Regions from separate parts of the Micromonospora sp. NPDC049366 genome, predicted to be linked through region 3. Evidence: riboswitches for the same ligand, from Rfam matches in the RefSeq annotation. Region 3 holds a riboswitch; each other region holds the start of a gene.
What was found. A riboswitch is a leader RNA that binds a small molecule or an ion and turns the genes downstream of it on or off. The one in region 3 is predicted to bind cyclic di-AMP.
Positions count from the first base shown of each region.

Region 1: linked by a shared signal. The riboswitch ahead of ACIBTV_RS07490 (coiled-coil domain-containing protein) and the one ahead of ACIBTV_RS22315 (coiled-coil domain-containing protein) in region 3 are both predicted to bind cyclic di-AMP.
Region 2: linked by a shared signal. The riboswitch ahead of ACIBTV_RS13815 (C39 family peptidase) and the one ahead of ACIBTV_RS22315 (coiled-coil domain-containing protein) in region 3 are both predicted to bind cyclic di-AMP.
Region 4: linked by a shared signal. The riboswitch ahead of ACIBTV_RS12400 (transglycosylase family protein) and the one ahead of ACIBTV_RS22315 (coiled-coil domain-containing protein) in region 3 are both predicted to bind cyclic di-AMP.

Region 1 is NZ_JBITMV010000003.1:319,289-326,958, forward strand. It holds gene ACIBTV_RS07480 (helix-turn-helix transcriptional regulator) at 44-376, opposite strand; gene ACIBTV_RS07485 (carbonic anhydrase) at 583-1,263, shown strand; gene ACIBTV_RS07490 (coiled-coil domain-containing protein) at 1,342-2,361, opposite strand; cyclic di-AMP (ydaO/yuaA leader) riboswitch at 2,366-2,496, opposite strand; gene ACIBTV_RS07495 (YibE/F family protein) at 2,663-4,042, opposite strand; gene ACIBTV_RS07500 (heavy metal translocating P-type ATPase) at 4,365-6,512, shown strand; gene ACIBTV_RS07505 (metal-sensitive transcriptional regulator) at 6,496-6,792, opposite strand; gene ACIBTV_RS07510 (heavy-metal-associated domain-containing protein) at 6,942-7,151, shown strand; gene ACIBTV_RS07515 (hypothetical protein) at 7,172-7,670, shown strand, end outside.
Region 2 is NZ_JBITMV010000008.1:125,005-132,674, reverse strand. It holds gene ACIBTV_RS13830 (acyltransferase family protein) at 1-673, shown strand, start outside; gene ACIBTV_RS13825 (hypothetical protein) at 765-1,280, shown strand; gene ACIBTV_RS13820 (hypothetical protein) at 1,433-2,212, shown strand; cyclic di-AMP (ydaO/yuaA leader) riboswitch at 2,498-2,639, shown strand; gene ACIBTV_RS13815 (C39 family peptidase) at 2,868-3,713, shown strand; gene ACIBTV_RS13810 (hypothetical protein) at 3,701-4,285, opposite strand; gene ACIBTV_RS13805 (alpha/beta fold hydrolase) at 4,303-4,770, shown strand; gene ACIBTV_RS13800 (alpha/beta fold hydrolase) at 4,800-5,066, shown strand; gene ACIBTV_RS13795 (CDP-glycerol glycerophosphotransferase family protein) at 5,164-6,873, opposite strand; gene ACIBTV_RS13790 (D-ribitol-5-phosphate cytidylyltransferase) at 6,916-7,670, opposite strand, start outside.
Region 3 is NZ_JBITMV010000016.1:28,088-35,757, forward strand. It holds gene ACIBTV_RS22305 (HelD family protein) at 1-594, shown strand, start outside; gene ACIBTV_RS22310 (cation diffusion facilitator family transporter) at 699-1,616, shown strand; cyclic di-AMP (ydaO/yuaA leader) riboswitch at 1,770-1,901, shown strand; gene ACIBTV_RS22315 (coiled-coil domain-containing protein) at 1,906-2,973, shown strand; gene ACIBTV_RS22320 (SRPBCC family protein) at 3,020-3,487, opposite strand; gene ACIBTV_RS22325 (STAS domain-containing protein) at 3,682-4,044, opposite strand; gene ACIBTV_RS22330 (hypothetical protein) at 4,409-4,543, shown strand; gene ACIBTV_RS22335 (hypothetical protein) at 4,675-5,079, shown strand; gene ACIBTV_RS22340 (maleylpyruvate isomerase N-terminal domain-containing protein) at 5,306-5,944, opposite strand; gene ACIBTV_RS22345 (BON domain-containing protein) at 6,160-6,846, shown strand; gene ACIBTV_RS22350 (redoxin domain-containing protein) at 6,901-7,398, shown strand; gene ACIBTV_RS22355 (DsbA family protein) at 7,395-7,670, shown strand, end outside.
Region 4 is NZ_JBITMV010000007.1:81,152-88,821, forward strand. It holds gene ACIBTV_RS12385 (helix-turn-helix domain-containing protein) at 1-169, opposite strand, end outside; gene ACIBTV_RS12390 (DUF72 domain-containing protein) at 450-1,277, shown strand; gene ACIBTV_RS12395 (carboxylesterase family protein) at 1,433-2,839, shown strand; gene ACIBTV_RS12400 (transglycosylase family protein) at 2,906-3,538, opposite strand; cyclic di-AMP (ydaO/yuaA leader) riboswitch at 3,541-3,726, opposite strand; gene ACIBTV_RS12405 (TlpA family protein disulfide reductase) at 3,934-4,395, shown strand; gene ACIBTV_RS12410 (DUF4395 domain-containing protein) at 4,554-5,009, shown strand; gene ACIBTV_RS12415 (hypothetical protein) at 5,303-5,614, shown strand; gene ACIBTV_RS12420 (N-acetyltransferase) at 5,784-6,527, shown strand; gene ACIBTV_RS12425 (FUSC family protein) at 6,732-7,670, shown strand, end outside.

The DNA of each region.
Region 1 (7,670 bases), on a different contig from region 3:
GACGCAACGGTGGGTGTGGATGGCGGGCCGGGGGAGCGCCGGCTCAACTCGCGTCGGGGGCGGGTTCTTCGGTGAACAGGGCCAGCAGGGCGCCCACCTCCCGGTCCGCCTCGGCGGGGTGGCGGAACCGGCCGGTCGGATTGAGCGTGTACTCGTTGCGCCGGCCCACCCGGGTGCGTACGAGGTAACCACCGGCTTCCAGGTCGGCGACGATCGCCTGGGCGGCGCGCTCGGTGACCCCCACCTCGTCGGCGACGTCGCGTAGTCGGGCTGTCGGGTTCCGGGCGATGGCGAGCAGCACGTGCCCGTGGTTGGTGAGGAACGTCCAGTTCCGGGTGCCCCCGTATCCGCTCGCGCTCGTCGCCATGGCCGCCATGGTATGACCCGGGCCCGGTTTCCGCCGTTCGCGAGGTCGCCGGGGTGCTGCGAGGACCGGTCGACCGCCGCCGCGCGACGAACACCTGATATGCAAATCACGTATCCCTTGACGTATCTTGCGCCCGGTGTGACCGTTGAGCACAGCCCGCGTCCGCCCGCGGCCGAGGGTGACCAGGCCCGTCGCGTGGGAGTCGAGGTATCGGAATGAGCGCAGCCGGAGCACCCGGGGCACAGCGCACGCCCGGCACGCCGGAGGCGTCGGTGCTCGATCCGGAGCAGGCGTTGGCCGAGCTGCGGGCGGGCAACCAGCGGTTCGTCACCGGTGTCCCGCACCATCCGAATCAGGACGCCGGCCGCCGGGCCGCCGTCGCTTCCGAGCAGCACCCGTTCGCGGTGATCGTCGGGTGCGCCGACTCCCGGCTCGCCGCCGAGATCATCTTCGACCGGGGGCTCGGGGACCTCTTCGTGGTCCGCACCGCCGGCCACACGACGGGGCCCGAGGTGCTGGGCAGCGTCGAATACGCGGTCACCGTGCTGGGCGCGCCGCTGGTGGTGGTGCTCGGGCACGACTCCTGCGGAGCGGTGCAGGCCGCCCGGGACTCGGTCGCCACCGACTCGACGCCGCCGGGGCACCTGGCAGCCGTGGTCGACGCCGTCGTGCCCAGCCTGCGCCGGGCCGCGGCCGCCGGGGTGGACGACATCAACGGCATCGTCGACATCCACATCGCGCAGACCGTCGAGGCCCTGCTCGGCAACTCGCCGGTGCTCGCCGCCGAGGTGGCCGCCGGGCGGTGCGCGGTGGTCGGCATGTCCTACCGGCTGGCGGCCGGCGAGGTACGCGAGGTCGCCTCCGTGCCGGCCGGCACGGCACGCGCCGCCGCCTGACCCGGCCCTCCTGGACGTACGACGAAGGGGCCGCCCCGCGACGCGCGGAGCGGCCCCTTCGCATGCCACCTGTCGTCGCTACAGCAGCGACATGTGTACGTGGTCGGTGTGGTTCGACGGTCCGCTGTACGACTTCCAGCCGGTCGCCGGGAACCAGATCTGCCTGTTCCAGATCACGTAGTAGATGCCGAGTCGGTCGGCGTTGCGAATCAGGAACGCGGCGAGGTTGTTGCCGTACATGCGGGTGTCGTCGTTGTGCCACGGCGCGAAGCCGCTCTTCTGCAACGACCAGTCACAGGCCCGGCCCTTCGGGTGCTCCCACGGCCCACCGGAGCGGTAGCAGCCGACGAACCGGTTGAAGCCGGCTCGCTTGACCTCCTTGTACGCGTGGAGCGTGCGCGGGGTGATGCACCCCGAGGTCGTCGGGTCGTTCTCGCTGCAGGACTCGGGCTTCCAGTCACCGTCCGCGTCCCGGCCGGGGGCGACCCGGGCGACGGGTGAGGTGGCCGAGACCAGGCCACCGGTGAAGCCCTTCCCGCCGACCAGGGCCAGCGCCTTGTCCGCGTCGCGCTTCTGCTTGGCCATGATGGCGGTCTGCTTCTGCTGCTCGCCGACCTCCGCGTCGATGGCGAGCTTGGCCAGCTCAGCGCGCCTCTTCACCGCGTTGACCTCGGCCAACTTCTGGGAGTTGACCAGGTTGAGCTCGTCCAGCCCGGTGGCCCGCTGCACGAAGGAGTCGGGGCTGTTGCTCTCCAGGAGCATGGCCATCGCGCCGATGCGCCCGGTCCGGTAGGACTGAGCGGCGATCTCGCTGACCTGCGGGGCCAGCGCGTCCAGCTCGTCCTGGGCGCGCTTCACCTCGAGGGCCAGCTCCGCCTGGCGCGTCTTGGACTTCTCCAGCTTCGCCTTGGCCGCCGTGTAGTTCCGGTTGGTCTGCTCGATCACGTCGGTGAGGAGCTTGGGCTCGGCGTCCTCCTCGTGCCCCGAGGGGGTGGAGGGGTTCGGCGCGGCCGATGCCGGGAGGGGCCCGGCGAGCACGGCCAACGCGGCCAACACGGCCGCCACAGGCGTCAACCAGCGGCGTAGGGGTGCCGTCACAGTGTTCCCTTCCGTCGACCGCCGACCGGGTTAGCTGACGGGTTCGGGGCGGAAGTGGCCCCTACCGCTCGCGCGGATTCACCCCGGGTACCTGGGTTCCCGGTTCGCCGGGTGGCGATTGGGCGGTGGCACCGCACGCGCCGCTGCGCGCCTTCATCGGTGACCGGCAGCGAGGTTACCCGAGAGTCCTCCGGGGGATCTACGTCCGGATGCCGACTAAAAGCGTCATTTCGGCATTGCGCTGTGTGATCAGTGACCGGGTCGTCAGCTCGCCCCACCCGCGCCGTCACGCTGCGGAGTGTCACCATGCGCTGTCCGTTCTCCTGTCCGGTTCGGGCCGCCCCGGGCGGGCGGCGAGGGGTGGGTCCGGGTCGAGCGTCCGGCCGTGCCGGCCGGCGCTCAGTGCCTCCAGCGCCTCGGCCCGGTCCGGTGCCGGCCGGGCGGCCGGAGGTGGTGGCGTCGGTGCGGGCGGGCCCGCGTCACGGTCCGCCGCGCCGTGACGACCGGCCGTGGTCACCAGGGCCGCCAGTGCGGTGGTCAGCGGGACGGCGGCGATCAGGCCGAGCGTGGCGACCGCGCTGCGTACGATCTCCTGGGCCAGGAACTCGCTGGTGAGGATCTGGGCCGCCCCGCGTGAGTCGGCGGTCAGCAGGAGCAGCAGCGGCAGCGAGGCGCCGGCGTACGCCAGCACGATCGTGTTCACCGTCGACGCGATGTGCGCGCGGCCGACCCGGGTCGCCGCGCGGTACAGCTGGAGCCGGGACAGCCCCGGGTTGGCGTGCGCCAACTCGGTGACCGTGGCCGCCTGGGTGACGGTGACGTCGTCGAGCACGCCCAGTGAGCCGATGATGATGCCGGCGAGCAGGAGGCCGTGCAGGTCGACGTCGGCCTGGAACATTGACAGGGTGGTGGCGTCCTCGCTGCCGAAGCCGGTCAGGTGGGTGGCCGCGGTGGCGATGGTGCCGAGCACTCCGGTCAGCACCAAGCTGCCCAGCGTGCCGAGCACCGCCACCGAGGTCTGGGCCGTGACCCCGTGCGTCAGGTACAGCACCACGAACATGATCAGCGCGGCGCCGACCACCGCGACCAGCAGGGGCGGGCTGCCGGCGCTGATGCCGGGGAGCACGAAGCCGAGCAGGATGGCGAAGCTCGCGGCCAGGCCGGCGAGCGCGGCCACGCCCCGCCACCGCCCGAAGGCGACGATCGCGGCGGCGAAGACGACGGCCAGCCACAGCAGCGGCTTGCCGCGCTGGTGCTCGGCGATGTTCCAGCTGCTCGCCGACGGGTCGGCCGGGTCGGTCAGCTCGACCAGGATGATCTCGTCGCCGACCGCCACGGTCGGCGCGCCCGGGCCGTCCGGGATCGGGGCCTCCACCTGTCGACCCGCCGCCGGGCCGTCCTCCACCTTCACCCCGACCGTGCCGCACACGCCGGGTGAGCCCGTCCCCGGTGTGCCCTCCGGGGTGGGCGGGGCGGGCGGACACGGCTCCGAGACGACCCGGGTGACCGTGCCGTGGTACCTCGGCACGTCGGAGCCGTCCGCCGGCTCCGGCGCGTTCCACGGCCAGAGCAGCAGTGCGGCGACCACCGTGGCGAGGACGAGCGGGACCACCGTCGCGACGAGGATCCGTCGCACCCGCGGCGGGGTGGACGGTGCGGGACGGCTGTGGTCGGCACCCAATGCGAGTCTCCCAACGAATCCGGGGCGGGGTACGTACCGGCGGGGCGATCGGTTCAGCGGCGCCGGACGATCGTCCGGGCCGGCGCGGGGCGGTGACCTGTGATGGCGGAGTGATCGCGGACCGTGACCGGGTTGCCCGGCCGGCCGCCGGGGGCGGACGGCAACCGGCGGTAGGGCCGGGCCGGGCGGTGCCGAGTCGGGAGAGCCATCGTTCGGAATGCTAACCAGGCTCGCGCGCCGATGCCTGTCCTGCGCTCGGTGTCGGAGGGTCGCGTCGGCGGGACGGCACCCCCCGGGCACCGCCGGCGGGCATGGTGGAGTCATGTCCATGCACCCGCACGACCCCGACCCACCGCTCGGCCACCCCGACCACTCGGGCCGCTCCGGCCACGAGGGGCGCGGTGGCGGTCGCGGGCACGGCGGGGAGGACGGCGGCGAACCCGGGCACGGCGGCGGGCATCGCGGGCACGACCGGCACGCCGGGCACGACCCGGAGATGTTCCGGCGGCGGTTCTGGCTCTGCCTGGTGCTCACCGTGCCGGTCGTGGTCACCAGCCACATGGTGATGGCCTGGTTCGGCTACGAGCTGGCGTTCCCCGGCCGGTCCTGGGTCGGTCCGGTGCTCGGGTCGGTGGTGTTCTGGTGGGGTGGCTGGCCGTTCCTGGCCGGCGCGCTCCGCGAGCTGCGCGACCGCACGCCCGGCATGATGCTGCTGGTCACGATGGCGATCACCGTCGCGTACGTGGCATCGCTGGCCACCGGCATCGGCGCCTTCGACCTGGACTTCTGGTGGGAGTTGGCCGCGCTGGTCACCATCATGCTCCTCGGTCACTGGCAGGAGATGCGGGCGATCGGGCAGGCCCGGGGGGCGTTGGCGGCGCTCGCCGCGCTCCTGCCCGACCGGGCCGAGCGGGTCGGCGGGGATGGTCGGCCGGAGCCGGTCCCGGTTGCCGAACTGCGGATCGGGGACGTGGTGCTGGTCCGCCCGGGCGGCCGGGTGCCCGCCGACGGCCGGGTGACCGACGGCGCGGCCGAGCTCGACGAATCGATGATCACCGGGGAGTCCCGTCCGGTGCCCCGGTCGGCCGGGGACCGGGTCGTCGCCGGCACCGTGGCCACCGACTCCGCGCTCCGGGTCCGGGTCGAGGCGGTGGGTTCGGGCACGACGCTCGCCGGCATCCAGCGGATGGTCGCCGAGGCGCAACGGTCCAGCGGGCGCGCCCAGCTGCTCGCCGACCGGTTCGCGGCCGCGCTCTTCTACGTGGCCACGGGCACCGCCGTGGCCACGGTGCTGGTCTGGACGCTGCTCGGCCGGGTCGACGAGGCGGTGGTCCGTGCCGTGACGGTCCTGGTCATCGCCTGCCCGCACGCACTCGGGCTGGCCATCCCCCTGGTGATCGCGCTGAGCACGGCGCTCGCCGGGCGCTCCGGGATCCTGGTGAAGGACCGGCTGGCGCTTGAGCGGATGCGGACCGTCGACGCCGTCCTGTTCGACAAGACCGGGACGTTGACCCGGGGCGGGCACGTGGTCACCGAGCTGGCCCCGGCGTCCGGCGTCGACCGGGACGAGCTGCTGCGGCTGACCGCCGGTGTGGAGTCCGACAGCGAACACCCGCTGGCCCGGGCCGTCGTGGCGGCGGCGGGGCCGGGCGGCGCCGCGCGGGCGAGCGGTTTCCGGTCGCTGCCGGGCCGCGGCGTGCAGGCGACCGTCGACGGTACGGAGTACGCGGTGGGTGGTCCCGCTCTGCTGCGCGAGTTGGCGGCGCGTCCTCCCGACGAGCTGACCCCGGCGGTCGACCGGTGGAGCGCCCGGGGCGCCGGAGTGCTGTACCTGGTCCGGCTACCGGCGACCGTGCTGGGCGCGCTCGCGTTGAGCGACGAGGTGCGCCCGGAGGCGCGCCAGGCGATCGCCGAGCTGCGTGACCAGGGCGTGCGTACGATCGCGATGATCACCGGCGACTCCCGGGCCGTGGCCGACGCGGTCGCCGCCGACCTCGGCTTCCGCCCCGGCGACGAGGTCTTCGCCGAGGTGCTGCCGGAGGAGAAGGACGGGCGGGTCACCGCGCTGCGTCGGCGCGGGCTGACGGTGGCGATGGTCGGCGACGGTGTGAACGACGCCCCGGCGCTGGCCCGGGCCGACGTGGGCATCGCCATCGGCGCCGGCACGGACGTGGCGATCGAGTCGGCCGGGGTGGTGCTCGCCTCGTCGGACCCGCGGGGGGTCGCCGCGGTGGTGCGGCTCTCCCGGGCGTCGTACCGGAAGATGCTTCAGAACCTCGGCTGGGCCGCGGGTTACAACGTGGTCGCGCTGCCGCTGGCGGCCGGGGTGCTCGCCCCGGTGGGTGTGACCCTGAGCCCTCCGGTCGCGGCGGTGCTGATGTCCGCGTCGACCATCGTGGTCGCGCTGAACGCGCAGCTGCTGCGGCGGGTGCGCCTGGAGCCGGCCGCTGAGGTCAGCCGCGCTTCATGAGGCGGCCGACGGCGGCCATCATCTCGGTGGCCATCTCGTCGGCGCGGCCCTCGGCGGCGCCCTCGTGCATACAGTGCCGGGCGTGTCCGTCGAGCAGGCCGAGCGCGACCTTGTCCAGGGCGGCCTGGATCGCGGAGATCTGGGTGAGCACGTCGATGCAGTAGCGGTCCTCGTCGACCATCTTCTCGACGCCGCGGACCTGTCCCTCCACGCGGCGGAGCCGCGCGAGCAGCTGATCCTTGCTGGCGGTGTATCCGCGGATGGGCGTGGGTGCGGTCATGCGGACAAGGATAGCCTACCCCCCGGGGGTATGGTACGGTCCTATCGTGCCGGATACCCCCACCCGGTACAGGTAAGCCTCGGGGGCGGGAGTCCGTCCTCGTATTACCCCTGGGGGGTATTGTTCGAGGCGGCGGAAGGAGCGGTCGGATGGTCACCACGACATACCAGGTGCAGGGCATGACCTGCGGACACTGCGTGAGCGCGGTCAGCGCCGAGGTCGGCGCGATCCCGGGCGTCCGGGACGTGCGGGTCGAGCTGTCGAGCGGGCAGGTCACCGTCGACAGCGAGACCCCGCTGGACGTCGCGTCCGTGCGGGCGGCCGTCGACGAGGCCGGCTACGAACTCGTCGACGCCTGATCGGGATCGGAGCCGCCAGGATGAACACCGCGATGAAGCTGAGCGGGTTCGCGCTCGGGCTCGCGGCGGTGTTCGGCGCGGCCTACGGGGTCGGTCAGGTGGCCGGCCCCGTCACCCCCGCCGCCGAATCCCGCCACGACGACACCATGGCCGGGCACGGTGACACCGGGCACGGCACCGAGGCGGGCGCCTCCGGGCGCCTCCCCGGTGGCCTGCTCGTCTCCGACCGGGGCTACACGCTCGTGCCGGTGACCGCCCCATCCGGCGAGTTCGCCTTCCGGATCGCCGGCCCCGACGGCGGCCCTGTCACCGCGTACGACGTGGCACACGACAGGCGCATGCACCTCATCGTGGCGCGCCGGGACCTCTCCGGCTTCCGACACGTGCACCCCGAGCAGGATCCGGACGGCACCTGGCGGGTGGCCGCCCCGTTCGGCGGGCCCGGCGTGTGGCGGGCCTTCGCCGACTTCACCCCCACCGGCGGCGAGCCGCTGACGCTCGGTGTCGACGTCACCGTGC
Region 2 (7,670 bases), on a different contig from region 3:
GGAGGAGAGCCGGTGGTGGTTCACGCAGGTCTTTCCGCCGATCCGGTCGCTGGAGTTCTGGATGGGGGTGGCCGCCGCCGAGCTGATGCGGCGCGGCCGGTGGCGGGGGCCGAAGCTCCCCGTCGCCAGCGCGGTCTTCGTGGTGACCTGGGTGGTCGCCGCCGAGTGGATCCGCGCCGAGCTGTGGGCGGCGCTGCTGTCGGCGGCGTACCTCCTGGTCATCACCGCGGCGGCGGACGCCGACGTGCGCGGGCTGCGCTCTCCGTGGCGGTCCCGTCCGATGGTGTGGCTCGGCGAGGTGTCGTTCGCCTTCTACCTGGTGCACGTCCTGGTGATGATGACCGTGCTGCGGCTGACCGGCGACTGGGGCACCGGCCTGCCCGGCTGGTGGGGGCTCACCGCGGTGTTCGGGTTCCTGCTGCTCAACCTGGTGCTGGCCGGGCTCGTGCACCGCTGGGTCGAGACGCCCATGATGCGGCTGCTCGGACCACGCCGGGCCCGCGCGACCGCCGCCCGCCCCGGGAACCCCGCCGCGCCGGTGACCGTCGCTCCATCGGGCCGGTCCGAGCCGGCGGCCACCGGGCCGGAGGCGCCCGCCGCGCCCCGCGTCCCGCGGCCCCGGCGCGCCGTCGACCACAGCGACGACCAGCCGGCGTACGTGGATTCCCGCTGACGCCGTCCACCCTGGTCACACCGCCCGGCGCGGCGCGCCGACACGCCCGGCATCGAGTGCGACCGGGCGTTGCCGGCGGTAGCGTTGTCGGATGCTTCCCGTCGCGTTCACCTGTCCCCTGTGGTGGGTGGCGCGATGGGCCGGCCGTCTGTTGGCCAGCCTCGCGGTCGTCGGCGCGCTGACCGTCGGCGCCGGCTCGCCGTCCGGCGCCCTGGCGGCGTCCGGCACCGCGTTCCCGGCCGCGCCGGCCGTCGCCGACGGGCAGGGAAGCCACGCCCCGGTCGACCCGGCCGCGCACCGCGCCGCCGACACCCGGCCCCGCGGCGTCGGCGGCACCACCGTCACCGGGGTCGCCACTCTCACCGGGGTCGCCGCGCTCACCGGGGCCGACACCGTCGCCAGGGCCGTCACCGTCCGCACCAGGGTCACCGCCGACGACGGAGCCACCCCGGTCGCGGCCGGCGCCGCCCCGCACCCGGCCGCCGTCGACCGCACCGGCGTCCGGCCCCCGTCAATGGCGACGGCCGGCATCCCGGCCGCCGAGCCCCGCAGGCCGACGAGCACCGGCCCGGCCCCCTCGGCGCCCCGCGCCCCGCCCGGGGCCTGAGCCCGACGGCGGGCGTCGATCCCGCCGATCCCGCCACCCCGCGTCCCCGCCGGCCCCGCCCCGGGGCGCCGCCCCGGTCACCCGTGGCCCGCGCCACCGCCCCCGGCGCCCCGCGCGCCCCCCATCGCAGCCGTTCCTCCCGAGGTGCCGACATGGAGAAGACCGTCCTCTACCAGTTCCTCGTCCAGGTCCCGCTCGCCGTCGCCATCTGGTCGGTCCTGCTGGTGCTGGCCCTGACCGTGCTCACCGTGCTGGTCGCCCGCCCGGAGCGGGACCGCGCCGACGGTGACGCCGCCGCTCCCGCCACCCCGACGGCCCGTGAGCTGGCCGAGGCCGAGGCCGCCGACCTGCGCCGGTACGCCGAGGAGGTGGCCGTCGCCGCGGCCGGCGCGGCGCAGACGGCCCGCCGGCGGCGGGCGGAGTGGCTGGCCGCCCACCGCGACCTGGAACGGGCCTGGGCCGCGTACGACGAGGCGGAGACGGCCGCGCGTCGGTTCGCGGGCACGGGTGCGCTGCCCCCGCCGCGGACGCCCCGGACGCCGGCCGAGTACGCGGCCCGGGAGCGGCACCTGCACCGCGCGGCCACGGCGGCGCACTGGCGCGGCGAGTTGACCCTGCGTCAGCTCGGCGAGGTGTTCGGGCACCGCAACGGGTGGGATCCCCGGCTGCACCCGGTCGAGCAGGAGGTGCGGCTGGCGCGGGTGGTGCGAGACAGTCGACACGCCGACTACCGGCTGGCCGAGGAGCGGGAGCGGGCCGGATGGCGGGACGCCGAGCTGGCCGCCGAGGCCGCCCGGACGCTCGCCGCCGAGGCGTACGCCGCCGCGGCCCGGCTCCGGCCGCTGCGGGCGCCGGCGGCCCGGCCGGCCACGGTCGCCGCGGCGACCCGTCCGGTGCCGGCGCGCCGCTGGCGGCCCGCCCGGGTCGGGTGACACCGGGGTTGTTCCGTGAGCCCGGTCACAGTCGGCCGGAAACGGTCAGCGGGAATGATCGGGAACGATTTCCGGGCGTTGTGGAGCGCCTTTCCGGCCGGCTGTCCCGTTGTCGCCCGACGGCGCCTCCCACGCCCCGCGTCCCATTGAGTCACGCCAGTGTCCGTACGCCTGGAAAAAATTTCCATGATCAGTGTTTACGCAGGTCAGGCAGGGTTGGCAGGGTGAGTACCGCTTAGTAGTGTCGGCCCGTCCGGTGCGGTAACCGATCGCAAGAGGCGACGCCGCGCCGACCCGCCTAATCGGCAGTTCCGAGCCGGGGACCCACACGCACGTCCGGGGTGAATCCGCGAGCCACGGCCCGCGGTAGGGCGATCTTCCCGCCCGAATCCGTCAGCTAACCCGGTAGGCGGCGTCGGAAGGAGCTCCATCCTCGTGCAGCACCAGCCCACCCCTCGTTCCTCCCCGCACCTCCACGGCACCGCGGTACCCGCCCTCGCCCGTCCCGTCGTGGCGAGCTGACCCGGCACCCGCGTCTCCCGCCCGGCCTACCGGGCGATCCCCTGAGCGGTCCACCAGTCGCGGACGACGTCCGCGCGGTGACGCCTGCCCGCCCACCGGCGTGGGCGTGGTAGGGCCGCTCTCCCCCGAGCCCGTGGAGGAACACGTGAAGCACACCCTGAAGCGTCAGCTCCGTCGACTGGCGACGCAGCGCCCATACCAGATCACCGGCGCCGCCGCGGCCCTCGTGCTGGCGTCCACCGCCGGCGTGCTGGCCAGCGGCATCGATGACGCGCCCAGCGGCCAGCCGGCCTCCGCCGCGGTGGCCGAGCTGCGCAGCGACGCGACCGTCGCCTCGCGCAGCCAGGACCGGACCGCGGAGCCCACCACCGCCGCGCCCGAGACCAGCGCTCCCTCGGCGTCGAGCGCGTCCCCGGCCGCCCCGAAGGCCGCGAACCCCGACCTGACCCGCAAGCCGACACCGCCGAAGCCCCCGAAGAGCAAGGTGCTCGACTACGACTACCAGGCGCAGACGACGTACTACTACTGCGGCCCGGCGGCGACCCGCAACGCCCTCAGCGCCAGCGGCATCGAACGGAACCAGGACGACCTGGCCGCGCAGCTCGGCACCACCGAGATGGGCACCAACTCCGCCCAGGACACGACCCGGGTGCTGAACGCGGTGGTCAAGGGCAGCCCGTACCGGACCCGGATGTTCGACGGCGCCCCGAGCCCGGCCCAGATGGACCAGCTCCAGGCCGACGTGGTCAAGGCCATCACCGACGGCCGTGGCGTGGTCGCCAACATCGTCGGCGACGCGGTGGACACCGACGGCGGCTGGCACTCCTTCTCCGGTGGTCACTACATCGCCGTGGTCGGCTACCGGGACGAGGGCCGCACCGTGAAGATCGCCGACTCGGCGAACCCGGCGGTGCCCTCGTACTGGATCAGCACGATCGACCTGGCGAACTGGATGGCCACCCGCGGCTACTCCGCCTGACCCGATCCGACACCCGGGCGCCGGCCCCCTCCTTCGAGGGGACCGGCGCCCGTGGCCTTTGCCGGCCGCCCGGTTCGTGAGTAGGTGACGAAGCCGTACAGCGCCAGGTGGTTGGACTTCGTGCCGGTCACCGTGTGGTCGATGGCGGACGGCCGCACCGTGCCCCTGATGAACAGATATTCGATCTTGCTGGATCCGCTCGTCGCCTTCGCCCCGTAGCCGGTCATCCCGAAGCCGCCCAACGTGGACGACGGGATGCCGGTGCGGTTGGCGTCGATCCCCACGAACGCCACGGTCGCGCCGTAGGTGTCGGCCGGGTAGCCGAACTCGGCCGACAGCTGGTCGGCGTACGCCTCGGCCTGGCCGGTGCCGCGCACCTGCTGCACGATCAGGATGTCCGGCGGCGCCACCCCGGCCGTGCCCTTCGCGCCGTTGTCGTCCACCAGCATCGAGGTGAGGTGGCGCCGGACGGCTTCCGGCCGCCGCCCAGCGCCGAACTCTACAGTGACCGTCGTCGCTGTGTTGCCCCGCCGATCGTCCGCCGGCCGACCGATCGTGCGACGGTCGTCCACCGTGGCAGACTGCGCCCATGGTCGATGACTCCGGTGGGCGGTCGGTCCTCCTGCTGCTGCACGGCATGGGCGCGAGCGGTGACGTCTGGCTGCCGTGGGCCCCGCTGCTCGAAGAACGCTGGCCGGGCCGCTGGCTCGCTCCGGATCTCGCCGGGCACGGCGCCTCTCCGCCGCTGCCGGCATACTCGTTCGCCGGTCTGGCCGAGCGGGTCGCGGCGGGTCTCGGCTCCGGCGGGCGTGCGGCGGCGGGCCTCGGTTCCGGCGAGCGACTCGTGGTGCTGGGCCACTCCCTGGGCGGGGTGGTCGGGCTGGCCCTGGCGGCGCGGGCCGGCGGTCTGCCGGTGGCCGCGGTCATCGGCCTCGGGATCAAGGCGGTGTGGTCACCCGCCGAGCTGGCGAAGGCGGCCGAGCTGGCCGAACGGCCGGTCACCTGGTTCGCCACCCGCGAGGAGGCGGCCCGCGCTACCTGCGGGTCTCCGGCCTGACCGGGCTGGTCGACCCCGACCACGCGGTGGTGGACGCGGGCCTGCGCGCTGAGGGCGGGCGGTGGCGGCTGGCCATGGACCCGGGCGCGTTCGCGGTGGGCGACCCGGCCCTGCCGGCGCTGCTCGCCGCCACCGACGTGCCGGTGCTGCTGGCCCGCGGCGAGCACGACCCGATGGTCACCGACGCGCAGCTCGCCGAGCTGGGCGCGCCGGTGGTCACGCTGCCCGGGCTCGGGCACAACGCCCACGTCGAGGACCCGCAGGCGGTGCTGGCGCTCGCCGACGCGTACCGCTGAGCACGGCAGCGCCGCTCGCCCCGGACCGCCGGGGAGAGCGGCGCGTCGCCGGCCGGCGGTCGGTTCAGACCGGCGGCCGGTTCAGGTGGTGGTCGGTTCAGGCGGTGGGGGAGAGCGGCGCCGGCTCCACCGGCGGCCCGACCCGCGGCGCCGGCGGGTTCCACCCCGACTCCAGCTCGCGGCGGGCCGCGTCGAGGAACGCGTCGGCGTACGAGTCGGCCGGGAAGTCGCCCAGGTAGCGGCGGCGGGTCGCCCAGCGCTCCGGCGCCAGCGGGTCGTCGCCGAGCAGCCGGTCGAGCACGTCGTCGACGTTCGCCATGTCCCGCCGCAGCACGTAACCGGCGCCGGCCAGCGGGAACAGCTCCCGGAACCGGTCGCCCTCGTCGGCCATGTCGGTCACCGCGAACGGCTTGCCGGAGTAGAGGTAGTCGGAGATGACGCCGGAGACGTCGGAGACCAGCGCGTCGGAGCGGTTGACGCACTCCACCAGGCTCAGGTCCCGGCTCGCGGCGGCACCCCACAGGTGCGGCCGGCCGGTGCGTGCCCGGTCCGCGGCCAGCAGCTCGGTGAGCCGGCCCAGCTGCCGGGCCGACGCCGGGTTCTGCGTGGTGTAGGGGTGGGCGCGCAGGATGACCGTCGCACCCCGGTCGAGCAGCCGCCGCAGCAGCGGCTCGGCCACCGGCAGCGAGCAGTAGTCCGCGTCCGCGTGGTGCCCCGTCCAGGTCGGCGTGTACAGGACCGTGCGCGGCGCGTCGGCGGGCAGCGGCTCGGGGCGTACGTCGATCGACTCGACCTGCGGGCGGCCCACCACCACGAACTTCTCCGCCGGGATGCTCACTCCGGCGCGGGCGTACCGGTCGATGGCCGCCTGGCCGGCGACGAAGATCCGGTCGAAGATGCCGGAGACCGGGTTGGCGCTGGGCGCCTTGTCGCTGTCGCCGTGGTGCAGCTGCACGTGGGTCAGCTGCGTGAAGCGGATGCAGTGGCTGTTCTTCGCGCCGTGGTTGACGTAGAACGCCACCTTGAGGCTCGGTACGAGCACCTCGTCCATCGCGCGCAGGGCCGGGCAGTAGACCACCGGAGCGGTCGTGGCCGCGGCGATCGGCGCCAGGAACTCCGGCTCGCGCACCAGCACCAGGAACGGCCGGCCGATCCGCTCCAGGTAGGGCAGCCACATGGTGACCTGGTACTCGGAACCGGGCGGGGCGGAGAAGTGGAGCAGGAACTCCGGCTGGTGCCGGCGCAGCGCCCGGCTCACCGGGCCGCCGCCGGCCGCCGGCCGGAAGCGGCGCCGGGCGAGGTCCAGGGCGACCGCGCCGGCGCCGGCGGCGACCAGCAGCGCGACCACCAGGGCGACCACGGCGGGCAGGGTCGCCGCGGCGGCCACCGCCACGACGGCGAGCAGCCCGAGCAACGCGTCGCCCAGGTGCGTGGCGACCAGCGGCGTCCACGACCGCACCGGCAGGTTCGCCGCCCGGATCTCCAGGTTGCCCGCCTGGCGCAGCGGCCCGACCAGGAGCACCAGCCCCAGCAGCACCAGTGCGGTGGCGGCAAGCGCGGGGTCGAACCCGCCGTCGGACCGCCGCGCGTAGCCGACCAGGACGGCGGCCGCGATCAGGGTCGTCTCGGCCGTGGTGTCGGCGCCCGGGCGGACCCGCCGCTCCGCGGCGGTCGCGGCGAGCGCGGCCACGACGAGCCCCAACCCCCAGCCGGTCGCGCCGGTCAGCGCGACGACGAGGAAGGCCAGCACGGCCAGCCCGGTGCTCAGGCACCGTGCGATCAGTTTCCGGACCAGGTCACCACGCATGTCGCTCCGTTCACCGCCGTCCCGGCCGCAGGTGTCGGGCGGTCAGCCGACGACCGCGGGGGCGGCGTCGGTCGACGTCGTCTGCGTCGGCACGGCCTGCGCGGCCTCACCCGGCGCCCGGCGTACGTCGATGACCTGACCGGTCAGCTCGGAGATCAGGACGTCCAGCGAGGCCTGGGCCACCGCCTCGGCCGAGAGCAGGGTGTGCTCCGGCTCCTCACCGAAGGCGCGGGTGCGCATCGGGGTGGCCGTCCGCTCCGGGTTGATGCAGTTGACCCGGACGCCGTCCTCGGCCCACTCGTCGGCGAGGGCCTGGGTGAGGTTGACCAGCGCGGCCTTGGTGGCCGAGTAGAGCGCGTAACGGGCGCGGCCCCGGGTGTAGGAGCTGGAGGTGTAGAGCAGCAGCTGCCCCCTGGTCTGCTGGAGGTACGGCAGGGCCTGCCGGGCCACCGTCACCGGTCCCACGAAGTTGACCTGGAGGAGGCGGTCCATCGTCTCCTCGTCCATCTCCGCCAGGGCGCCCCGCTCCAGGATGCCGGCGGTCACCACCACGTGGTCGATGCGGCCGGTCGCCTCGAAGGCGGTCTTCAGGGCCGCCTCGACGTCCTCCGGACGCTCGACGTGGGTGCCGGTGCTGCTGCGGCTGAACGGGAAGACCTGGGCGCCGTAGCGGGAGGCCAGCTCCGCCAGGTCGTGGCCGATGCCGTAGCTGCCGCCGAAGATCACCATCGTCCGCCCCGTCAGCTCCTCGCGGTAGCTGCGGTGGTCGGCCAGCCGGGGCGGCTGCGCGGCGGCGA
Region 3 (7,670 bases):
TCGCCGATGCAGTGGCGGATGATCGGCCGGCGGGGACGGCTGGCGTCCTGGACCGTGGTGGGCGATCCGGCACAGACCGCCTGGACGGGCGACCCGACGGAGCTGACCCGGGCGCGGGACCAGGCGCTGGGCCGCCGCAAGAGGCACGAGTTCACCCTGACCACCAACTACCGCAACTCGGCGGAGATCTTCGCGGTCGCGGCCGCCGAGATCCGCCGGGTCGACCCGGAGCTGCGCCTTCCCACCGCGGTCCGCTCGACCGGGGTCGACCCGGTCGAACTCGTCGTGCCGTCGGCGGAGCTGCCGAGCGCCACCGTGGCGGCTGCCACGGAGGTGCTGGGTGAGGTCGAGGGCACCGTCGGGGTGATCACGCCGGTTGCCCGGCGCGACGAGGTGGCCGGCTGGCTCGGCACGCTCGGCGCGCCGCGGCTTCAGGTGGTGACCAGCCTGGAGGCGAAGGGTATGGAGTACGACGGGGTGGTGCTGGTCGCGCCGAGCGAGATCCGGGCCGACCCCGGGTCGGGTGTGCGGACGCTCTATGTGGCGCTGTCCCGGGCCACCCAGCGGCTCACCACGGTCGACCCGACGGGCTGACCGGGGTGGGACGTCACCGGTGGGTGATTACGGCCCGTCACTTGCACACATAGCGATGTGAGCATAAGTTGGATCGGTCGGGAGCGTTGTCGGAGGGTGGGTCCGTGGGCGCAGGTCATGACCACCACCACGGGTCGGTGGCGAACGCCGCCCAGCAGCACCGCAGCCGGCTCTGGGCGGCCTTCGCCCTGCTGAGCGGGCTCATGGTGGTCGAGGCGGTGGCGGCGCTGCGCACCGGCTCGCTGGCCCTGCTCTCCGACGCCGGGCACATGTTCACCGACGTGCTCGGCATCGGCATGGCCCTCGCCGCGATCACCGCGACCCGGCACGCCAACCGGGACCCGCAGCGCACCTTCGGGCTCTACCGGCTCGAGGTGCTGGCCGCCCTCGCCAACGCGGTCCTACTCTCCGGCGTCGCGGTCTACGTGGTGGTCGAGGCGGTCGGCCGCTTCGGCGACCCACCGGAGGTGCTCGCCGGGCCGATGCTCGTCGTCGCCGCGCTGGGCCTGCTCGCCAACGTGGTCGCCTTCGCCCTCCTACGGCCGGGGGCGCGCGAGAGCATCAACCTCCAGGGCGCCTACCTGGAGGTGCTCGGCGACCTGCTCGGCTCGCTCGGCGTGATCGGGGCGGCGGCGCTGATCGCGGTGACCGACTGGTGGTGGGCGGACCCGGTCGTCGCGGTCGCGATCGGCGTGTTCATCCTGCCGCGCACCTGGCGGCTCGGGCGCGCGGCGGTCCGCATCCTGGTCCAGGCCGCACCGAAGCACCTGCAGGTGACCGCCGTGCACGATCGGCTGGCCGCCGTGCCCGGCGTGGCCGGCGTCCACGACCTGCACGTCTGGACGCTCACCTCGGGCATGGAGGTGGCCTCGGCGCACCTCACGATGTGCCCAGGGGCCGACGTGGGGACGGTGCTCGCCGCCGCGCGGACCGCGCTGCACGAGGACTTCCACATCGAGCACGCCACGTTGCAGATCGAGCCCGGTGCGGCTGCTGGGGCCTGCGGGTCGGTTGAGTGGTAATGAGCACAACCTTAAATCTGGGTGTGTATTGTCCAGTTATGCCGGAATTTGCCGTAGCCACGTCGACACCGTCAGTCACATCTGCTGCACGGACCCCGGTGGCACCGGTAGTCTCGGCTCCGGCCTCCGGCAGGTGGCGCCCACCGGCGCCGGCGGTGGCCGTCGCCTAATCGCCCGACGCGGCGAGCCGGGGAACCACGTTCGTGGGGTGCATCCGCGCAAGCGGTAGGGATCTTCCGTCCCGAACCCGTCAGCTAACCCGGTCGGCGGCTGACGGAAGGACATGTGCATGCCAGTAGTGGCACCCGTACGACGACGCGCCGCCCGCACGGCGGCCCTGATCGTCGCCACGCTCGCCCTGGGCGTCGCGACAAGCCCCGGCACCGCCGCCACCGCCGCTCCCCCGGTCGGCCAGCTCGCCGCACCGGGCCAGGACGAGGAGGGCGGCACGCCCGCCCTGCGCGCCCAACTCGAAGCGGCCAGCAAGGGCTACCTGGACGCGAAGACCGCCCTCGACCGGTCGGTCAAGCGGCAGGGTGAGCTCACCGCCCAGCTCAAGACCACCGAGGCGGAGCTGGACCACCGCAGCCAGAAGGTCGGCGAGATCGCCGGAGTGGCCTACCGCACCGGCCGGCTGGGGGCCGTGTCGGCGCTGCTCAACAGCAACACGCCCGACGGCTTCATGGACCGGGCCGCGGCCCTCGACGCGGTCGCCGCGAACGAGGACCGGGTGCTGCGCGACCTGTTGGAGACCCGCGACGAGGTGACCCGCACCCGCACCGCGCTCGACGGTGAGATCCGCGAGCAGCGCAAGCAGGTCGCGGTGATGGCCAAGCGGAAGGAACAGGCGGAACGGGCCCTCACCGTCGCCAACAACCGCGCGGCCACCACCGTCGACACCTCCAACCGGGGCACCTCGTCGGCGACGGCCAGGCCGGCCCCGCGCAACTCCGACGGCTCGTGGCCCTCCGAGTCGTGCAGCGTCAACGACCCCACCCCGGCGACCGGCTGCATCACGCCGCGCATGCTTCACGCGCTCAACCAGGCCAAGGCGGCCGGCTTCACACGCTACGTCTCCTGTCACCGCAGCGGCGGCTCCGGTGAGCATCCGAAGGGGCGCGCCTGCGACTTCGCGGCCCAGAAGAACGGCTTCGGCGGCGACGCCACCGGCGGCGACAAGACGTACGGCAACAACCTGGCGGCGTACTTCATCCGCAACGCCGACCGGCTCGCCGTGCTCTACGTGATCTGGTACCGGCAGATCTGGCTGCCCAGCAGCGGCTGGAAGTCGTACAGCGGGGCGGGCGGAGACCCGTCCAGCGACCACACCAACCACGTGCACCTGTCGGTGTACTGATCGCGGGACGTCGGGTGGCCGTCGTGGGCCACCCGACGTCGGCGCGTCAGTCGGCGGTGGCCGGGCCGGGGTCGCGGTCCAGCAGCGCGCCCAGTCGGGCGGCCAGCGCCAGGTGCGCCGCCCGGGCCTGCCGGAAGGCGTACCCGAACAGTGGCGCCGGGGCGGTGAGGGTGATCTCGACGTCGATCCGCACCAGCCCACCCGGCTCCTCGCGCAGCCGGGTGTGGTTGCGCACGGTGGTGGCCGGCCGTTGCCGGGCCACCGTCACGATCTCGTCGTCGGCGATCACCAGCACGTCCGCCCGGTAGGTCGTACGGAAGCGCACCGGTCCGGCGGCCAGCCGGTCGTTGATGACGTAGCTGGCCCGCGCGCCCGGCCGCGGCGGCACCTGCCGCACGCGCACGATCAGCGGATGCAGGTCGCCCTGCCGGCCGAGGTCACTGAGCAGTGCCACCGCGTCGTCCCGGGCGCAGCGCGCCTGGACGGTGTAGCTGAAGGAATCCCGCCTGAGCACACCGTCTCCCTCACCGCCGTCGATCGCCCGATCGTCGCGTACGGCCGGCGCGCTGGCAACGCCCGGACGGTGGGCGACCCGAGCCCGGACGTCGGGTCCCGGTCACCGGGGCGCGCAGCGTCGGCAGTGGAGGTACGGGGTTGTACGGCCGGCGCGGACCTGCGTGGTCCGGCCGGAGCGGGACCGGCGGGGCGTCAGGCGCCGGGGAGCACCTCGGGCGCGGGGGCGCCCGCGTAGTAGGGCTCGGGCGCGCCGAAGAGGCCGAGCAGGCCGGTCACCCAGAGCTGCCGGTGCACGAACCGGCTGGGCTCGGTGACGACCAGCTTGACGCCGCTCACCTCGGCGGTCTGGAACCCGGCGACCATCGCGCTGATGCCCACGGAGTCGATGAAGGTGACGAGCCGCATGTTGAGCTCGATGCGGGTCGGATGTCCCTTGGCGAGCACCTCGGCAATCGCCTCGCGCACCTCGTACGCGGTGTCGACGTCGATCTCGCCACGCGGGGCGATCTCCACCACACCACCGGACAGAACCGACTTCACGATCGACAGGCTCACGCGAGCACCTCCACCCGCCCGTTCTCCGGGCGTCTCATCAGTACGCGGGCCGCGACCGAGAGTATTCCTCCAACGGCCTCGGTCGCCACCCCTCGGGATGAGCAATTCGCGGATCAGGGCACCATTTGTCGCCCTTGTCCGGAGTTTTCATTTCGTCTGTTCGTTCAACGATCCGTCGGACCGACGCGTCGCCGCCCCAGGGTAACCGGTGCCGGCCACTCGGGCGGAAACGGCACGTCCCGTCCCGGAACCTCCCGCCGGGGCAGTCCTGAAGGCCCTGGTCCGGCCCTCGTCCGCACCTGCGGAATTGCCCGCGCTGCCTAGCATCGGCCACGGAAGCTCACCGCTACGGAGAGGACCATCGATGATCAAGCGACTCGCGACGCTCGCCGGTGTCGGCGCCCTGCTCGCCCTCGTACTGGCCTGTGGTTTCGGCGGCGGTGACGACGACGATGACGACGACTTCGCCCGCGGAGCGGCCGTCGTCGTGCTGCACTGAGAGCATCCGCCTGGGCGGCGGGTTTGCGGCGGTGACGCTCGGGGCACTGGCCGGTGGTCGGACCGTGACGTGCGGGACAGACGCCGACGTCCGAAGAGGCCGTCGACTTCGGCACCCGAGGAGGTAACACGATGTTCGGAACTCACCTGCTGGACCGCCGCAGCAGGCCCGAGCGGACCGCCGACCAGGCGTGGCAGCACCTGGTGTCCGTCGTCGGCTCCGCGGGGGACAGCGTGCGGGACACCGCCCGGTCGGCGCGCCGCGGCGGTCACCGCCTGGGCGACGAGGCCGGCGACCTGGTCGGCTCCGCCGCCGACGAGGCCCGCCGCCGCGCCACCCTGGCGTTCGAGGCGCTCGCCGGTCGACGGCCGGCCCTGCCCTGGACGCTGCTGGTCAGCGCCGCGCTGGTCGGTGCCGCGATCGGCTGGGCCGCCGGCACGGCTGCCCGCGCCGCGGGCAGCCGCGAGGACACCGCGGTCGACGACATCGAGTTCGTCGACGTGGACCGCCCCAACTCCCCCATCTCCCAGGACTGACCCTTCCCCCCGCCCTTCCCCGCTCCCCCACCCGCTCCCGCTCCGCCCCCCTGATGATCAAGAGGTTCGCGTCACGTTGGAGATCAACGATGACGCGAACCTCTTGATCATCGGGCCGGGCCGGGTGGGTGGGCGGGAGGGTGGGTGGGCGGGAGGGTGGGCGGGCGGGAGGGCGGGAGGGCGGGAGGGTGGGCGGGCGGGAGAGGGGGGTGGGGGTGGGGGTGGGTCAGAAGGCGGTGATGGTTTCGGGGGCGCGTTCGGCGCGGGTCAGGGCGCGCAGCACCGCCGGCTGGCCGTGCCGGCGTACGGCCAGGCGGGCGAGCAGCGACAGCACCGGGTCGAGCACGTCGGCCGGCAGCTCCGGGGTCGGCACGCCGACGCTGACCGCCAGGTCGTCCGAGTGCACCGCGATCTCCATGAGCCGGGTGGTCAGGTAGTCGTCCAGGGTCAGCGACCACGGACCCCGGGCCAGGTGCACGACCCGGTCCGCAGGCTCGGCGGCGAGGACCTGGGCCAGCTCGTCGACCGCCGCGGCCGTACGGGCGACCAGCGCAGCCGACCCCTCCGCCGCGATCGCCTCACCGACCCGGCGGATGCCCACGTTCACCTCGTCGTCGACGCTCGCGCCGATCCAGCGGGCGGGCACGTAGTGGTCGAGGAGCCCGACCGGCTGACCATCCGGGACCGGCTCGGCGAGCACCGTCTGGAGCTGGAACACCTGCGAGGCGAGGTGGCCGGCGAGCCCGGCGACGCCGAACTCGGCGAGCGCGCTGGGAGCGTCCCAGCGGGCGGCGACGGCGGGATCGTCCAGCAGTCGTACGGCCGAGTGCGCGGCGGTGAGATAGGCCGTCCTGATCGGACCCATGTCGTACCTCCTTGGGGTGGGACCCGGCTGAGCCTACGAGCCGGCACTGACCCATGATCACCCGAGCCGCCGTCCTCGTCCGGGATCGCGCCCCGGGGCCCCGTGCCGCGACGGCTCACCCCCTCCGGACGAGGGGCGGTCACCCCGCCCGGCGACAGGATCGGTGCAGGCGGCGTGCGCGCCCGCGCCGCCCGCCGCGACCGGAGGAGGGGCAGATGGCCACCGAAACCACCAGCCGCACCGACCAGGACATCCAGTCCGACGTCCTCGACGAGCTGACGTGGGAGCCGCGGGTACGGCCGCACGAGATCGGGGTGACCGTCGCCGAGGGGGTCGTCACCCTGGCCGGGCGGGTGGACAGCTACGCGAAGAAGTGGGCCGCCGAACGCGCCGCGCACCGGGTGGCCCGCGTCCGGGCGGTCGCCAACGACCTGACGGTGCAGCTGCCCGGCGGGGCGGAGCAGGCCGACCCGGACGTCGCCGCCGCCGTGGGTCACGCGCTGGAGTGGGACGCGTTCGTGCCGGTGGAGCAGTTGCAGGTGACCGTCTCCGGCGGTTGGGTGACGATGCACGGCGAGGTCGAGTGGGAGTACCAACGGCGGGCCGCCGAACGGGTGGTCAGCCGGCTGACCGGCGTACGCGGGGTCAGCAACGGCATCACCGTCCGGCCGACCGCGAGCGCCGACGGGTACGACCTGGCCGAGCGGATCGTCGACGCGCTCGCCCGGAGCCGGGCCACCGAGGCCGAGCGGGTCACCGTACGCGTGCACGGCGACACCGTGCTGCTCTCCGGCCTGGTGCACTCGATGCCCGAGCGCGCCGAGGTGGAGCGGGTGGCCTGGTCGGCGCCGGGCATCCGGGAGGTGCAGAACCAAATCGCCGTCGCCCCGGTGCTGCGCTGAACCACCCGGGTGGGGTGAGCCGGCCTCACCCCACCACGCGCGAGCGTGGGAGTCATGACTGATCCGACTGGGCTGATCAGCCCGGGGTGGCCGGCGCCGGACTTCCTGCTGCCGGCCACCCCGGACGGGCGGCGCACCGGCCCCGGCGACCACCGCGGGCGACCGGTCGTGCTCGCCTTCTACCCGGCCGACTGGAGTCCCGTCTGCGGGGACCAGATGGCGCTCTACCAGGCCGCGATGCCGGAGCTCGACCGCTACGGGGCCGCCGTGCTGGGCATCTCGGTGGACAGCCTCTGGTCGCACCGGGCGTTCGCGGCCAGCCAGGGCATCGAATTTCCGCTGCTGTCCGACTTCGAGCCCAAGGGCGAGGTGGCGCGGGCGTACGGCGCGTACACCGTGCGGGGCGAGGCGGCGCGGGCGCTGGTGGTGCTCGACCCGGACGGCCGGGTCGCCTGGAGTCACCTCTCCCCGAGCGACGTCAACCCCGGCGTGGACGGCATCCTGGACGCGTTGCAGCGGTTGGCCGACGAACGGCGGGTGGTGGCCCGATGACCACGCCACTGCAGGTCACCGCCCGGCTGCGGACGCCGGTGAGCGACAGCGACCACATCCGGGGCGCGGTGGACGCGCCCGTGACGATCGTCGAGTACGGCGACTTCCAGTGCCAGTACTGCGGTGCGGCGTACCCGAACCTGCGGGAGATGCTCCGGCAGCGGGAGGGGACGGTGCGGCTCGTGTACCGGTACTTCCCCATCGCCAACGTGCACCCGTACGCGGAGAGCGCGGCCGAGGCGGCCGAGGCGGCCGGGGTGCGGGGCCGGTTC
Region 4 (7,670 bases), on a different contig from region 3:
CGACCAGGCGGACCAGCCCGAACCGGGCGAGCCCGGCCAGCGACTCCTCGACCTCGCCGGCACCGAGCGTCAGCCGTTCGGCGAGCTCGGCGGCGGTGCCCGGTCGGCCCCCGACCAGTTCCAGGTAGACCTTCTCCTGCGGCTTCGTCAGCCCGAACGCGCCCAGCACGTCGCCCCCCGCATCCCCCTACGGCCGCTTACCTGGGCCGACCGACCTGATCTTGAAGCGCTCCCAGCAGCGCGTCAAGCATCCGCGCACCCGTCGAACGGCGGGGAGCCGCCGCGGCCGTCCCCCGCCGTCGCCCGCTACGGTGTCCGCTGCGGCCGACGTGCCGGACCAGCCCGGCGACGACGACCCCCGAACGGACGACGGCCCCGGGCGACCGACGACGGCCCGGGACGACCGCGCGGACGGGAGGGGCGAGATGCGGCTGCACGTGGGATGCGCGATGTGGACCCACCGGGCGTGGCCGGGTCGCCTGCTGGCCCACCCGCTGCCCGCGCACGAACGCCTGCGGCACTACGCGGCCTGGTGCACCGCGGTCGAGGGGAACACCACGTTCTACGCGACCCCGTCCCGGGACACCGTCGCGTCCTGGGCGGCGCAGACCGACCCGGACTTCCGGTTCGTCCTCAAGCTGCCCAAGGCCGTCACGCACGAGCGCCGGCTCAGCGACGCCGCCGAGCCCCTGCACGCCTTCCTCGACGCGATCGAACCCCTCGGGCCACGGGCCCACGCCCTCTGGCTGCAACTGCCCGGCTCGTTCGCCCCGGCCGACGTGCCCGTGCTCGCCGGCTTCCTCCGCAGGCTCCCCGCCGCCCACCGGTACGCCGTCGAGGTCCGCCATCCCGCCTTCTTCACCGACGCCACCGCGGCCCGGCTGCTCGAAGAGGCCCTGGCCACCGTCGACGCCGAGTGGATCCCCTTCGACACCACCGCGTTCTTCCGCACCCCACCGACCAGCGACGCCGAACGGGACGCCTGGACCAAGAAGCCCCGCATGCCGCTGCGCACCCGGGCCCGCACCGACCGACCGATCGTCCGCTACCTCGGGCGCGACGCCACCGCCGAGACGGTCGAGGGCTGGCAGCACTGGATCGACGTGGTGGCCGGGTGGCTGCGGGAGGGCCGGTCGCCGACCGTCTTCGTGCACACCCCCGACAACGCCGAGGCGCCCGTGCTCGCCCGCCGCTTCCACGACGAGGTCCGCGACCGCGTACCCGGTCTGCTTCCGCTGCCCGAGCCGATCCCCGTCGGGCCGCTGACCCTCTTCTGACCGAAGGGCCCGATGGCGTACGTCTCGTCGGCGCGACGCCGCTGGTCGGGCGTCCCCGGCCGGCGCTACCGTGGCCCGGCCCCGTCTGCCCGGCGGGGCCGTCACCGCCCCCGGTCGGGCGACGGTGGCGGTGCCGACGGAAGGCAGGGTCGCCCGTGACGTCCGGGTCGTTCACTCAGGACGGCGTCGCCGTCGAGGGCGCTGCGCCCGCCCCGGAGCCCGTCGACGGGACGGACGTCCTGGTCACCGTGCGCGGGGGCACACTGCGCGGCGAGCGCGCGGACGGGCTGACCATCCTGCGGGGCGTGCGCTACGCGACCGCGGACCGCTTCGCCCCGCCGGTGCCCGAGCGACCCTGGTCCGGCGTACGCGACGCGCGCCGGCACGGCGGCGTCAGCCCGCAGCCGCCCACCCGCTCGACGGCGACGGGCGGCCGGTCCGAGGTGGGGGTCGAGTCGGAGGACTGCCTCAACCTGACCATCGTCACCCCGGCGGCCGACGCCCGACACCGACCGGTGGTGGTCTGGCTGCACGGTGGGTCGTACCGCTCCGGCGCCGGCTCCTGGGACCGGTACCGCACCGACCGGCTCGCCCGTGAGGGCGACGTGGTCGTGGTGAGCGTGACCTACCGGCTCGGCGCGCTCGGCTACCTGTACGCCCCGGGCGTCTCCCCCGGCAACCTCGGGCTGCGCGATCAGATCGAGGCGCTGCGCTGGGTCCGCGACAACGCCGCCCATCTCGGCGGCGACCCGGAGAACGTGACCGTGATCGGGCAGTCGTCCGGCGCCCACTCGCTCGCCTGCCTGCTGGGCGTGGCGCAGGCCCGGTCGCTGTTCCGCCGGGCCGTGCTGCAGAGCCCCCCGCTCGGCCTGGGGCTCGGCGACCCGACCACGGCCGGTCGGGTGGCCCAGCGGTTCCTCGCGCGGCTCGACCGGGACCCGCACGACGCGTCGCCGGCCGAGATCGTCACCGCCCAGCGGGCCGCCGAAAAGGACCTCGCCGCGCGACTCGGGTTCGGGCTGGTCCCGGCGTACGGGCCGGTCGCCGGCGTGGACCCGCTGCCCGACCTGCGCGGCTGGCAGGAGGCGACCCGCTCCGGCGCGGACGGGCTGGAGGTGGTGCTGGGCACCACCCGCCGGGAGATCGCGTACTTCCTGGCGGACGGGCCGCTGTCACGGCGCGTACCGCTGCTCGGGCGGGCCGTCGAGGAGGGGCTGATCGGAGCGGCGACGCGCCGCGTGTTCCGCCGCCCCACCCTGCGCTTCGCCCAGCGGTTGGCGGCGGCCGGGGCGCGGGTGTTCGCCTACCGGATCGACGAGTCGGGCTCCACCTCGGCGCACCGGGCCTGCCACTGCAGCGACCTGCCGATGCTCTTCGGTGACGAGGCGGCCTGGGATGGCGCGCCGATGCTCGCGGGGCGGACCTGGGCGGAGGTGACCGATCGCGGTGCGCCGCTGCGTGCGGCCTGGCTGGCCTTCGTGGCCGACGGCGCGCAGGCGCTGGCCGGCCGGGGCTGGGCGCCGTACGCGGGCCGCGGCGGCCACGTCCACTCCTTCGGATAGCCGCGACACGACGGTGGCCCCGGCCCGTTGGCGAACCAGCGGGCCGGGGCCACCGTCAGCGGTCGGTCAGAGGCTGAGCCGCTGACCCGGGAAGATCAGGCCCGGGTCGGCGCCCACGACCTTGCGGTTGCGCTCGTAGAGCGCCTCCCAGCCGCCGGCCACGCGGTGCGCGGCGGCGATCTCGGACAGCGTGTCGCCGGGCTTCACCACGTACGCCCCACCGGTGGCCGGGGTGGTGGTACGCCGGTCGCCGGTCGACCGCTCCGACCGGGTCTTCGACGTGGCGGTCGACTTCGACGTGGACTTCGACGTCGTGCTCTTCGGCTTCGTGGTGGAGCCGGCCTTCCTGCCGCAGGTCGGCCAGGCGCCGATGCCCTGACCGTCGAGGACCTTCTCGGCGACCGCGATCTGCTCGCCACGGGTGGCCAGGTCGGCGCGGGCGGCGTACCGGGTGCCGCCGTAGCCCTTCCAGGTGCTCTGCGAGAACTGGAGCCCGCCGTAGTAGCCGTTGCCGGTGTTGATGTGCCAGTTGCCGCCGGACTCGCACTGGGCGATGGCGTCCCAGTTGACCGCCGCCTGTGCGGGGGCCGCGGCGCCGAAGAGGGCGACGGCGCCGGTGACCGCCCCGGCGGCCAGGGTGCCGACGGCGACCCGGCGGGTGGTCACGGCTCGGTGTCGTGCGTGATACGCAGATGCCATGGTGATACGTCCTCCACGCCGGCGAGGTGAGCTGTCGGGTTCGGGCTGAGGTGCCCGGCCGCGTGTGGCGGCTTCACCCCGAGGCGCCCCGAGCGTCCTGCGCTGGGCACCGAGGAACGGTGGGTCCCCCGCTCCCGCCTGGCTGACGAATGCCGACGACCGGCGGCGGGATTTGGCGTTACCGGTCTCGGTGTCCGCGTTCGCGAACTCGATCGACGTTAGGCACGGTCGGCGTCGATCGCCCAGTTCGTGTGAACCTCTTCACCGGTCCACGCGGGACGGTCGCGCCTGCGGTTGCGGATTCCCGGCGATCCGCTATGGGGAGCGCGACGCGGTGGCGCACGTCACCCCGGCGGCCCGGATCCGTTGCCGCAGCCCTGTGGCAGGCTGGCCCCGTGGCGCAATCTCCGCTGACCGGCGTGCTGGTGGTCGTGGGTGTCCTCACGCTCGCCACCGCGTTCGGTTGGTGGCGGCGCCGACGCGACGGCCGGCTGCGCGTCGTCGCGGCGGCGACCCACCCCGCGCACCCGGCGGACGAGACCGCCGCCGTGCTCGCCGCGCTCGGCGTACGCCCCGGAGGCGTCACCCTGGTCCAGTTCTCCTCCGCGGTCTGCGCGCCCTGCCGCGCGACCCGACGGATCCTCGACGACGTCGAGCGCCACGTCGACGGCGTACGCCTGCTGGAGGTCGACGTCGAACACCACCTCGACGCCGTTCGGGCGCTCGACGTGTGGCGTACGCCCACGGTGCTGGTGGTGGACGCCGACGGGCGGGTCGTCCGACGCGCGTCCGGCGTGCCCGTCCGGGACGAGCTGGTCGCCACGGTCCGGCCGCTGCTCGCCGGGGCGCCGCGGTGAGGGGCGTGTGGCTGACCCGCCGCCGGATCGTGGACCACGGCCGGACGGCGACGAGTCTGTGTCGCGCGGTCCGTTCCGCCTGACGACCCGCCCGCCGCCTCTCCCCTCTCCCCGGTCACCCCCGCCTTCCGCGGGTCCCGCCGAAACGGACGTCCGCCATGCTGCTCGACCCTCGCGCGCCGCGCTTCGCCGCCGCCGTCACCACCGTCGTCCTCGCCGTCGCCCTGATCACGGCGTCCGCCCCGCTGCTGCTGGCCCAGGCGGCCGTCTTCGCGGTGACCGCCGCCAGACCCCGCCTCGGCCCGTACGGCCAGCTCTACCGCGCGCTCGTGGCGCCGCGCCTCGCTCCGCCGACCGAGCTGGAGCCGGTCGCGCCGGTGCGGTTCGCGCAGCTCGTCGGGCTGGCCTGCACCGTGGTGGCGGCGATCGGCCTGCTCGCCGGCGTGCCGGCGCTCGGTCTGACCGCGACCGGCGTCGCGCTGGCGGCCGCGTTCCTCAACGCCGCGTTCGACCTCTGCCTCGGCTGCGAGGCCTACCTGGCGCTGCGGCGGTTGACCGGCCGACCGATCTCGGCCCGGGTGCCCGCCCCGTCCTCCTGGCCGTCCCGCCCCTGATCCTCCGCCGTCGGCGGCGTCGCCCGTGCTGGGGCCTGGGCCAACGGGCACTCGCCCCGGCCGATGGCAACGCGCCGGAGCTGTCCTGTCACGTGCCGTGACCACACGTCCCCGTGCCGGCCATGGTTTGGTGACGCCTGCGACACGTCGACGAACGGCGTGCGGGTTGGCCGCCGGCCTCGGCGAGAATCCGGGTACGGGCAAGACAGCCCAGGGCCGCCGCGCCACCGATGTTTACCGGGGGGTCGCACGGGTGAAGGTACGGCGGCACCGTATCCGAGGGGGAATCCACCATGTCCGAAACAGGCCACGTCGACGGCAGCACCGACCGTCCCGACGGGGTGACCGATCCGCTGCTGTGGAAGCTCGCCCTGGGGGTGGCCGACGCGCACGAGCCCGACGGCGAGGGCGGGTGCCGCAACCTGCTGTGCGCCGGCGAGGCGTGGCCCTGCACGCCGTGGAACAACGCCCAGCTGGCGCTGCGGCAGGCGCAGGTCACCGAGCCGGTGCGGCCGACGTCCGCCGGCTGGTCGGCCAGCGTGGTGCCGGCGGCCCGGCGAGGCATGCCGACCCGCGACGTGGAGAACACCGCCTCCGCGGCGTGAGGCCGCACCGGGGCGGGCCACGGATCGCGCGGCGACGTCGGAGCTGAACGGCGACCGCGCGTACGGGTCACGCCCCGGTCGGCTCGGCGGCTCGGCGGCTCGGCGGCTCGGCGGCTCGGCGGGCGAATATGACGTGCGGGCCGCGGCCGCGCCCTCTAGCGTTCCGGCCGTGACCCTCGACATCATGTCCCTGGCGGACCGCCCCGACCTCCGGCCGCTGCTCGACGAGGACTTCGAGGGGGCCTGGCCGCCGTTCATGCTCTGGGACCCGATGGGTTCGGTCTACTACAGCGTCGCGCACGACCTGTACCCGGAGTTCGTCTTCGCGGCCGTCGACTCCGACGAGCCCGGGCGCGCGGTGGCTCGCGCGTACGCGGCCCCGTTCCGGTGGGCCGAGGGCGAGCTGCCCGACGGCGGCTGGGACCGGGTGATCCAGCGGGCGACCATCGACCGGCTCACCGGGGCCGCCCCGACCATCGTGTCGGCGTTGGAGATCTGCGTCCGCCCGCACCGGCGCGGCACCGGGCTGTCCGCGCTGATGCTCGACGCGATGCGTCAGGCGGTCGCGAAGCAGGGCTACGACACCCTCGTCGCCCCGGTGCGCCCCAGCGGCAAGCACCTCCAGCCGGACCTGCCGATGACCGAGTACGCCGCCCAGGTCCGCCCCGACGGCCTGCCGGTCGACCCCTGGCTGCGGGTGCACGTCCGCGCGGGCGGGCGCATCGAACGCGTCGCTCCCCGGTCCATGGTCGTCACCGGCACCCTCGCCGACTGGCGCGGCTGGACGGGTCTGCCGTTCGACACCAGCGGCCCGGTGCACGTGCCCGGCGCCCTGGTGCCGGTGCAGGTCGACGTCGTTCACGACCACGCCGTCTACGTCGAGCCCAACGTGTGGGTCCGGCACCGGCTCTGACCGGACCGGCCGCCGCCGAACCCTGAGGCCGTCCGGCCGGGAGCCTGTCCGGCTCCAGACCGGCACCGAGCCCATCCGGCTGTGCGGCCGGCTGGGCTGTGCGGCCGGTCGTCTTGCCGGCGAAGCGCGCCCGGGCCGGCATGTTCCCGGGAACAATGGAGGACCGGGGATGAGAGCCGCGCACGAGAGACCCGGGGGCCGAGCGTGCTCGCAACCAGCCTGGCGTGGCTACGCCGCCGCGACCCCGGACACGTCGCGCTGCGGCGTGCCGTCCGGCTGACCCTCGTCGCGTCCACCGTCTTCTACGCCGGCCGGTACGCCCTGCACAGCGTCAACCTCGCCACGTACGGACTCTTCGGCGCGGTCGCCGCCGGGGCGTTCGCCCAGCTACCCGGATCGGCGCGGGAGCGGGCCGGCAGCCTGCTCGCGGCGATGCCGGTGGCCTGGGCGCTGGTCGCCACCGGCACCGCGCTGGCCGGGAACACCTGGGCGGCGGCCGGCGGGATGCTCGTCATCGGCTTCGCCGTGGCCTTCGCCGGGGTGGGTGGACCCCGTCTGGTCGGCCTGGCCACCGCGCTCCAACTCTTCTACATCCTGGCGTCGTTCCCGCCGTACCAGCCGGACACGCTGGTGGAGCGGCTGGGCGGGGTGACCCTCGGCATCGGCCTGATCGCCCTCACCGAGGTGCTGCTCTGGCCCGACCCCACGCCGGTGTCCTACCCGCGTCGCCTCGCCGAAGCGGCCGGGCTGCTCGCCACGTACCTGGACGCGACGGCGGCGACGGTGACGGAACCGGCGGCCGCCCAGCGCGACCGGAGCCGGCTGCGCGCCGCCGCCGGCGAGGCGGTCGACCAGCTGCGCCTCGCCCGGCTGCCCGCCCCGCAGCGGCCGACCGCGGCCGGGATCCGGGACCGGGCGCTGCGGGTGTGCGGGGCGGCGCTGCGGGAAGCCCTCGCCGAGGCCGACCAACTGGCGGCAGGGACGCCCCCACGGTCGGCGCCAGCAGCCGAGGCGGGCGCGCTGCTGCGTTGCTGCGCCGACACGGCACGCGCCGCCGCCCGGGGCCTGCGCACCACTGCGCCACCGGTCGACCTCGCCGCGCTCGACGCGGCCGTGCGGCGGGCCGAGTCGGCGTACCCCGAC